Regions from separate parts of the Mesorhizobium sp. WSM4844 genome, predicted to be linked through region 2. Evidence: riboswitches for the same ligand, from Rfam matches in the RefSeq annotation. Region 2 holds a riboswitch; the other holds the start of a gene.
The links. Region 2 has a riboswitch for cobalamin ahead of AC0L2A_RS03535 (DUF1636 family protein). Riboswitches for the same ligand answer to the same signal wherever they lie in the genome.
Positions count from the first base shown of each region.

Region 1: linked by a shared signal. The riboswitch ahead of AC0L2A_RS04245 (CbtB domain-containing protein) and the one ahead of AC0L2A_RS03535 (DUF1636 family protein) in region 2 are both predicted to bind cobalamin.

Region 1 covers NZ_JBVVQB010000003.1:111,505-114,897, reverse strand. The annotation lists gene cobO (cob(I)yrinic acid a,c-diamide adenosyltransferase) at 1-372, opposite strand, end outside; gene cobU (bifunctional adenosylcobinamide kinase/adenosylcobinamide-phosphate guanylyltransferase) at 374-871, opposite strand; gene AC0L2A_RS04250 (CbtA family protein) at 894-1,658, opposite strand; gene AC0L2A_RS04245 (CbtB domain-containing protein) at 1,674-1,853, opposite strand; cobalamin riboswitch at 1,891-2,100, opposite strand; gene AC0L2A_RS04240 (heparan-alpha-glucosaminide N-acetyltransferase) at 2,402-3,393, shown strand, end outside; gene AC0L2A_RS04235 (methyltransferase family protein) at 3,391-3,393, shown strand, end outside.
Region 2 covers NZ_JBVVQB010000003.1:934-4,326, reverse strand. The annotation lists gene AC0L2A_RS03550 (NuoB/complex I 20 kDa subunit family protein) at 1-37, opposite strand, end outside; gene AC0L2A_RS03545 (NADH-quinone oxidoreductase subunit A) at 28-393, opposite strand; gene AC0L2A_RS03540 (winged helix-turn-helix domain-containing protein) at 729-1,928, shown strand; cobalamin riboswitch at 1,958-2,161, shown strand; gene AC0L2A_RS03535 (DUF1636 family protein) at 2,200-2,634, shown strand; gene cobW (cobalamin biosynthesis protein CobW) at 2,631-3,393, shown strand, end outside.

The DNA of each region.
Region 1 (3,393 bases), 110 kb from region 2:
CATCAGCTCGAGCACCTTGGCCCAGGCAGCCTCGGCGGCGGCGATGTCGCGCTTCAAATCCTGCGTTTCCCAGGTAAACCCCTCGCCCATCGTGTGCCAGACGACCCGGTCGCCGAAAGCGGCAAAGGCGTCCTTCTCGCCGGTATGCCATTTGCCCTTGATGAACTGGACGACGCCGACACGCCTGCCGTAGCCGAGCATCCTCAGCGCCAGCCCGAAGGCGGCAGTGGTCTTGCCCTTGCCGGGCCCGGTGTTGACGATCAGCAGTCCCTTCTCGACCGTCTTGGCCGCGACCTCGGCGTCCTGCACCGCCTTGCGCTTGGCCATCTTGGCGCGGTGGCGTTCCTCGTCCCTGTCGTCGATCTCGGTCATATCACTTCACCTTGAGCGGCAGTCCCGCCACCATCAGCAGCACCGTGCCGGCGACGGCGGCGACCTGCTGGTTGAGCCGGCCGGCGGCATCGCGAAACCGGCGGGCAAGCGCGTTGTCGGGCACGATGCCCTGCCCGACCTCGTTGGAAACCACGAACCACGGCCCGCGCGGCCGCGACAGCACATCCGCAAGCCCTCGGCATTCGGCCTCAATGTCGCGTTCGGCCAGCATGTGGTTGGACAGCCACAGCGTCAGGCAGTCGATCAGGACGGGCCGCCCGTCAGGCAGCGCCTCGATCGCGCCGACGAGATCGAGCGGCGCATCGACGGTCGTCCAACCGTCGCCGCGCCGTGCTCGGTGTAGCGCGACGCGTTCGCGCATCTCGTCGTCATAGGCTTGCGCCGTGGCGATATAGGTCCACGGCGCCGGACAGTCCGTCACCAGGCTTTCGGCATGCGCGCTCTTGCCCGAGCGTGCACCGCCGACGACCAGGGTCAGCTTGCTGCCTGGAGCAGCGCGATCAGGCAAGGCTGTCGCGCAGGCCGGTTGCGGCGCCGGTCAAGCGGCCGCGCACCAAGCCGACGACAGCGCCGAGCACCAGCCAGAACACCAGATTGGTCAGCGTCACCGCCACCACGAACTGGTGGTGCAGGCCTTCCGGGATCGGCGATTCGAAACTGTCGGGCTGCGGCGCGCCGACGATATGCGGCGCCACGATCAACGCCACCGCAATCACCGCCAGCGGCAATGACTTGCGAAAGGCGAGCAGGCCGAGACCGGCCGCGGTCGCCACCACCGTCGCCGTCCACCAGATCTGGCGCTGGGCGAGATCGGCCGCCGGCATCGCCGGCAGTTCGGGCGGCAGGCCAAGGTTCGGGGCCAGCGTGAACACGGCAAAGCTGGCAAGGCCCCAGAACAGGCCCTGTCGCCAATTGCCGATGCCGCCGGCGAATTCCGAAGCGGCGACCAGGATCAGCGCAAAACCGATGCCGGTGACGACGTTGGCAACGACGTTGAAGGCGAAGCGCTCGAAGCCATCGGCCGGAGCCCAGCCTTCCTCTTCCGCGGTGGCTGCTTCAGCCGGCACGGCGCTGCTCATGGCATTACTGCCTGCTGCGGCCGGCGACAAACCATGGTCATGCGTGTGACCACCGCCGGCCTGTTCGTAGACTTCCGCCTTGAGGATGAGTGGCACCGTGGCGTAGGCCTGCATGCAGGCGAGAACGACGCCGGCCACTAGCCCTGCGATCGCCGCGATGAACACGACGTTGCGAAACAGTGTCATGGTGTCAGCCCCTCGTCAGTGGCAGGGAAAGCCCATCGAATGGCGATAGTCGTGGGCGGCATTGTGGACCGCATCGATATGCGAGAAGCCGACAAAACCCATGACGAAAACGCCGAGAAATGCAGCAAGCGCCAACTGCACGAAGCGCGACTGCGAGGAGACGGAAGCGCCGAGCGAGACGGAAGCGGTATTCATGTCTTGTCCTTTCGCCCTCCACCCGAGGGCATAGAAGTCAGTTCTCCTGTCGCCGGCAGGTCTCCTGGCTCGCGGATCAGCGCCCTTCCCCACCTTCCCGAAGAAGCTCTTCCCGAAGAAAATCTTCAGTGGCATATGGAGAGGACTACCGCACACAGTTGCGGGGGCAGCCACGGCATCGGGCGAATTTTGCCCCTACCGCATTCCCTCTTGGTTCCAAAACGGAACCGACGACGGCTGCGACTATAGGCAGAATCGCCGCGCCCGGCAAACCAAATTCCGCCAGCTAGCAGCGCGAATGCGCCGTCTCTCGTGGGCTCTTCCTTCTCCCATTGTGGGAGAAGGTGGCCTCGCGAAGCGAGGTCGGATGAGGGGTGTTCCAGCTTGGCACCAACAGCGCTCCGGCCAGCACCCCTCTTCCGTCTTGGCGCTGCGCGCCAATCCACCTTCTCCCACAAGGGGAGAAGGAAGAAGGGCGGCGCCTGTCTTCTTTTGTCCGGGGCAACCATGATAGTCGTCTTGCAGCACTGAATCAGAATTGCGAGACCATGACCATTCCTACGCCGGCCGTTCAGGACCGATCCAGGCGCATCATCGCCATCGACGTCGCCCGCGGCTTCGCTTTGCTTGCCATGGCGAGCTACCATTTCACCTGGGATCTCGAATTCTTCGGCTACACCGATCCCGGCCTGACTGCCTTTGGCTGGTGGAAATTCTACGCGCGCTGCATCGCTTCGACCTTCCTGTTCCTGGTCGGCGTCAGCCTGTTCCTCGCCCATGGCAAGCAAATCCGCTGGAACGGCTTCTGGAAACGCTTCGCCATGGTCGGCGGGGCGGCGCTCGCCATATCGGCCGCCACCAGGCTTGCCACACCCGACAGTTTCATCTTCTTCGGCATCCTGCACGAGATCGCGCTCGCCAGCCTGCTCGGCCTGGCGTTTCTGCGGCTGCCGGCGCTGCTGACGCTGGTTGTCGCAGCTTTCGTCATCACCGCGCCGCTCTACCTCAGGTCCGAGATCTTCGATCATCCGGCCCTGTGGTGGGTCGGCCTGTCGGCAACCAACCCGCGCTCCAACGATTATGTCCCGCTGTTTCCATGGTTCGGCGCTGTGCTTGCCGGCATCGCAGCGGCAAAGCTTGCCTTCGCCTCCGGCATGCTGACGCGGCTGGCGGGCCTGACGCCCGGCCGCTGGACTAATCCGCTGGTCTTTATCGGCCGGCACAGCCTCGCCTTCTATCTGATCCACCAGCCGGTGCTGATCGGCTCGGTCTGGCTGATTTCGCAAGTCATGCCGGCAACGGTCGAAACCAGGCAGGTCACCTTCCTGAAAGAGTGCCAGGCATCGTGCGAGCAATCGCGCGACACGGAGTTCTGCAGCAGCTATTGTGTCTGCATGCTCGATACGCTCGAGGGCGAGGCCACGCTTGATCGGCTCTACCGAAACGACCAGGCTGCGGAATGGAAGGCGCATCTCGACGAGCTCGCCGGCGCCTGCACTGCCAAGGCCGACGGCACTTTGATGGAGGGAGGAGCACAATG
Region 2 (3,393 bases):
GCGCGACGAGCGTGCCGGAATTGTCGCTCAATCCCATTCCAGCGCTCCTTTCTTCCATTCATAGGCAAAGCCGATGGTCAGCACCGCCAAAAACACCATCATCGACCAGAAACCGAGCATGCCGATCTGGCTGAAAGACACTGCCCACGGAAACAGGAAGGCCACTTCCAAATCGAAGATGATGAACAGGATCGACACCAGGTAGAAGCGGATGTCGAACTTCATGCGGGCATCGTCAAAGGAGTTGAAGCCGCATTCATAGGCGGAAAGCTTTTCCGGATCGGGATTGCGGTAGGCCACCAGAAAGGGTGCGGCAAGCAGCGCCAGGCCGACGACCAGCGCCACGCCGATGAACAGGACGATGGGCAGGTACGAACTCAACAATGCGTTCATGCTGCAGCTTTCCGTTGGCGGCCAATCCACTCTGATTACAGCACCGGACCCACTTGCGGAAGCGTGACAGTTTAACCACTGAACCGTTTTAGGGGGCTCTATGCTGCAACGCGGCGAGGGTTAGCGCAGGGCTTTCGGCGAAGCAAGTCAAACCTTGTTCAAAACACGGTGCTCGACGGCATATGCGGATAAACTGGTCCAATCCGCTCCTGTTTGATTTCCTTCGCTTTTTACTCCACTTTTCTCTCCTGACATAGATGCCGCCGGAACCCTGCTAGCATGGTGTGGAATCATCTCTCCCACCTTTGGTCGAACGCCGACAGAGTGCCGTCTGCATGAAGGAAAAAATCTCGCTCGCCATGGCCCGGCGCATCGCGCTTGCCGCACAGGGGTTTGCCGATCCTCGCCCTAACGGCACGCCCGATCGCCGCCATCTGGCCCGTGTGCTTGGCCGGACCGGTCTGCTGCAGATCGATTCCGTCAGCGCGGTGGTGCGTGCCCATTATATGCCGCTCTATTCGCGGCTTGGCCCCTACCCGCTCGCCCTGCTCGACAACGCCGCCGTGACGCGCAAGCGCAAAGTCTTCGAATATTGGGCGCACGAAGCCTCCTTTCTGCCGGTCGAAACCTATCCGCTGATGCGCTGGCGCATGGAACGGGCCGAACGTGGCGAGGAAATGTATAACGGGCTGGCCAAGTGGGGCCGCGAGCGCACCGCCTACATTGAAGACATCTTTCGCGAGGTCGTCGAACGCGGCCCGATCGCCGCTTCCGCCCTGGAAGGCCAGAAAGGCTCTGGCGGCTGGTGGGGCTGGAGCGACGCCAAGCACGCTTTCGAATGGCTGTTCTGGGCCGGCCGCATCACCACGGCGTCACGTCGTGGCTTCGAGCGGCTTTATGATCTGCCGCAGCGCGTGCTGCCGCCGGAAATACTTGCCCTGCCGGTGCCCTCGCCTGAGGATGCGCACCGCGAATTGCTGCGCATCTCCGCCCGCGCCCACGGCGTCGCGACAGCAGGCGACCTGCGCGACTATTTTCGTCTCTCTCCCGCTGACATCAAAGGCCGCATCGAGGAACTGGTCGACGCCGGCGACCTCTTGCCGGTGACCGTCGAAGGCTGGAGCAAGCCAGCCTATCTTCACAGGGATGCCCGTTTTCCGCGCAAGATCGAGGCGCGCGCCTTGCTCGCTCCGTTCGACCCGGTTGTCTTCGAACGGACGCGCACGGAACGGCTGTTCGACTTCCGCTATCGCATCGAGATCTACACCCCTGCCGAAAAGCGCCAGTACGGCTATTATGTGCTGCCGTTCCTGCTCGGCGAAAAGATCGTGGCGCGCATCGACCTTAAGGCCGACCGCCCCGCCGGCGTGCTGCGCGTCCATGCCGCCTATGCCGAGCCCGGCGCGCCGCCGCAAACCGCCGCCGAGCTTTTTGAGGAATTGCAGCTGATGCAGAGTTGGCTCGGGCTTGAGCGCATCGAGGTGACGCCCGCGGGTGATTTGGGTTCGGCTCTCGCCGACATTGCCGCGTCGTAGACGTGCGTTGACACGACTGCCTCCACAAGCCTAAATCCGGTTCAGACGGTCTCCTCTCGGCAAAGGGAGGAGCCAAGAGGGAATGCGGTGCGAAATCTCGATTTCAAATCCGCGGCTGTCCCCGCAACTGTAAGCGACGAGCCAAGGCCGATAACCACTGGGAAAATCCCGGGAAGGCGGCACCAAGGCGATGACCCGCGAGCCAGGAGACCTGCCGTCTAGGACATAAAAATCCGATCGCCTGGCGGGTTTTCCGGGCAAGGAGCCTGATTTGGAACGCGACAGCAGTTTTTCGGCTGAGACAGCGGGCGTATTGTCCGGCGATGATGATGCTCTGGCCGACGTCACCGTGATCGTCTGCGCCTCCTGCCGTGACGAGACCGGCTCCGACGGCCATCCTCGCGCCGGCGAATTGTTGGCCGAAGACACGCGCCGCGCCGCCTCTGGCGAAAATATCCGTATCCGCAGCGTCGAATGCCTCGGCAACTGCAAGCGCCGCCTCAGCGCCGCTATCCTGCGCGACGGCTGCTGGAGCTATGTCTTCGGCGACCTGACCGCGACCAGCGGCGCCGATCTCATCACCGGCGCAAAACTCTTCGCCACCTCGACCGACGGCCTCATCCCATGGCGCGGCCGCCCCGATTGTCTGAAGCGCGGCCTCGTTGCCCGCATCCCACCCCTCGACCTTTTGAAGGACCAGATATGACCACTTCCGTCTCCCGCGTGCCCTGCACCGTCGTCACCGGCTTCCTCGGCGCCGGCAAGACGACGCTGATCCGCCATCTGCTCGAAAACGCCGGCGGCAAGCGGCTGGCCATCATCGTCAACGAGTTCGGCGACATCGGCATCGATGGCGAGATTCTTAAGGGATGCGGCATCGACACCTGCCCTGAGGAAAACATCGTCGAACTGGCCAATGGCTGCATCTGCTGCACCGTCGCCGACGATTTCGTCCCGGCGCTCGACCAGATCCTGTCGCTGACGCCCAGGGTCGACCATATCCTGATCGAAACCTCCGGGCTGGCGCTGCCCAAGCCGCTGGTCCAGGCCTTCCAGTGGCCGACGGTGAAGAGCCGGGTGACGGTCGACGGCGTCATTGCCGTGGTCGACGGACCGGCGCTGGCCGAAGGCCGCGTTGCCAACGACATGGACGCCCTGAAGGCGCAGCGCGCGCAGGACGAGACGCTCGACCACGACGATCCGGTCGAGGAGGTGTTCGAGGACCAGCTCGCCTGCGCCGACCTGATCATATTGTCGAAGAGCGACCTGATGGACGCCGCCGGCTCGGCCCGCGCCAATGCCGTCATCGGCAAGCACGCCGCCCGCGCGGTGAAGATCGTGCCGACCTCGCAGGGCAAGGTCGATCCCTCCGTGCTGCTCGGCCTCGGCCTTGCCGTCGAGGACGACATCGAGAACCGCAAGACCCACCACGACGACGAGCTCGATCACGAGCATGACGATTTCG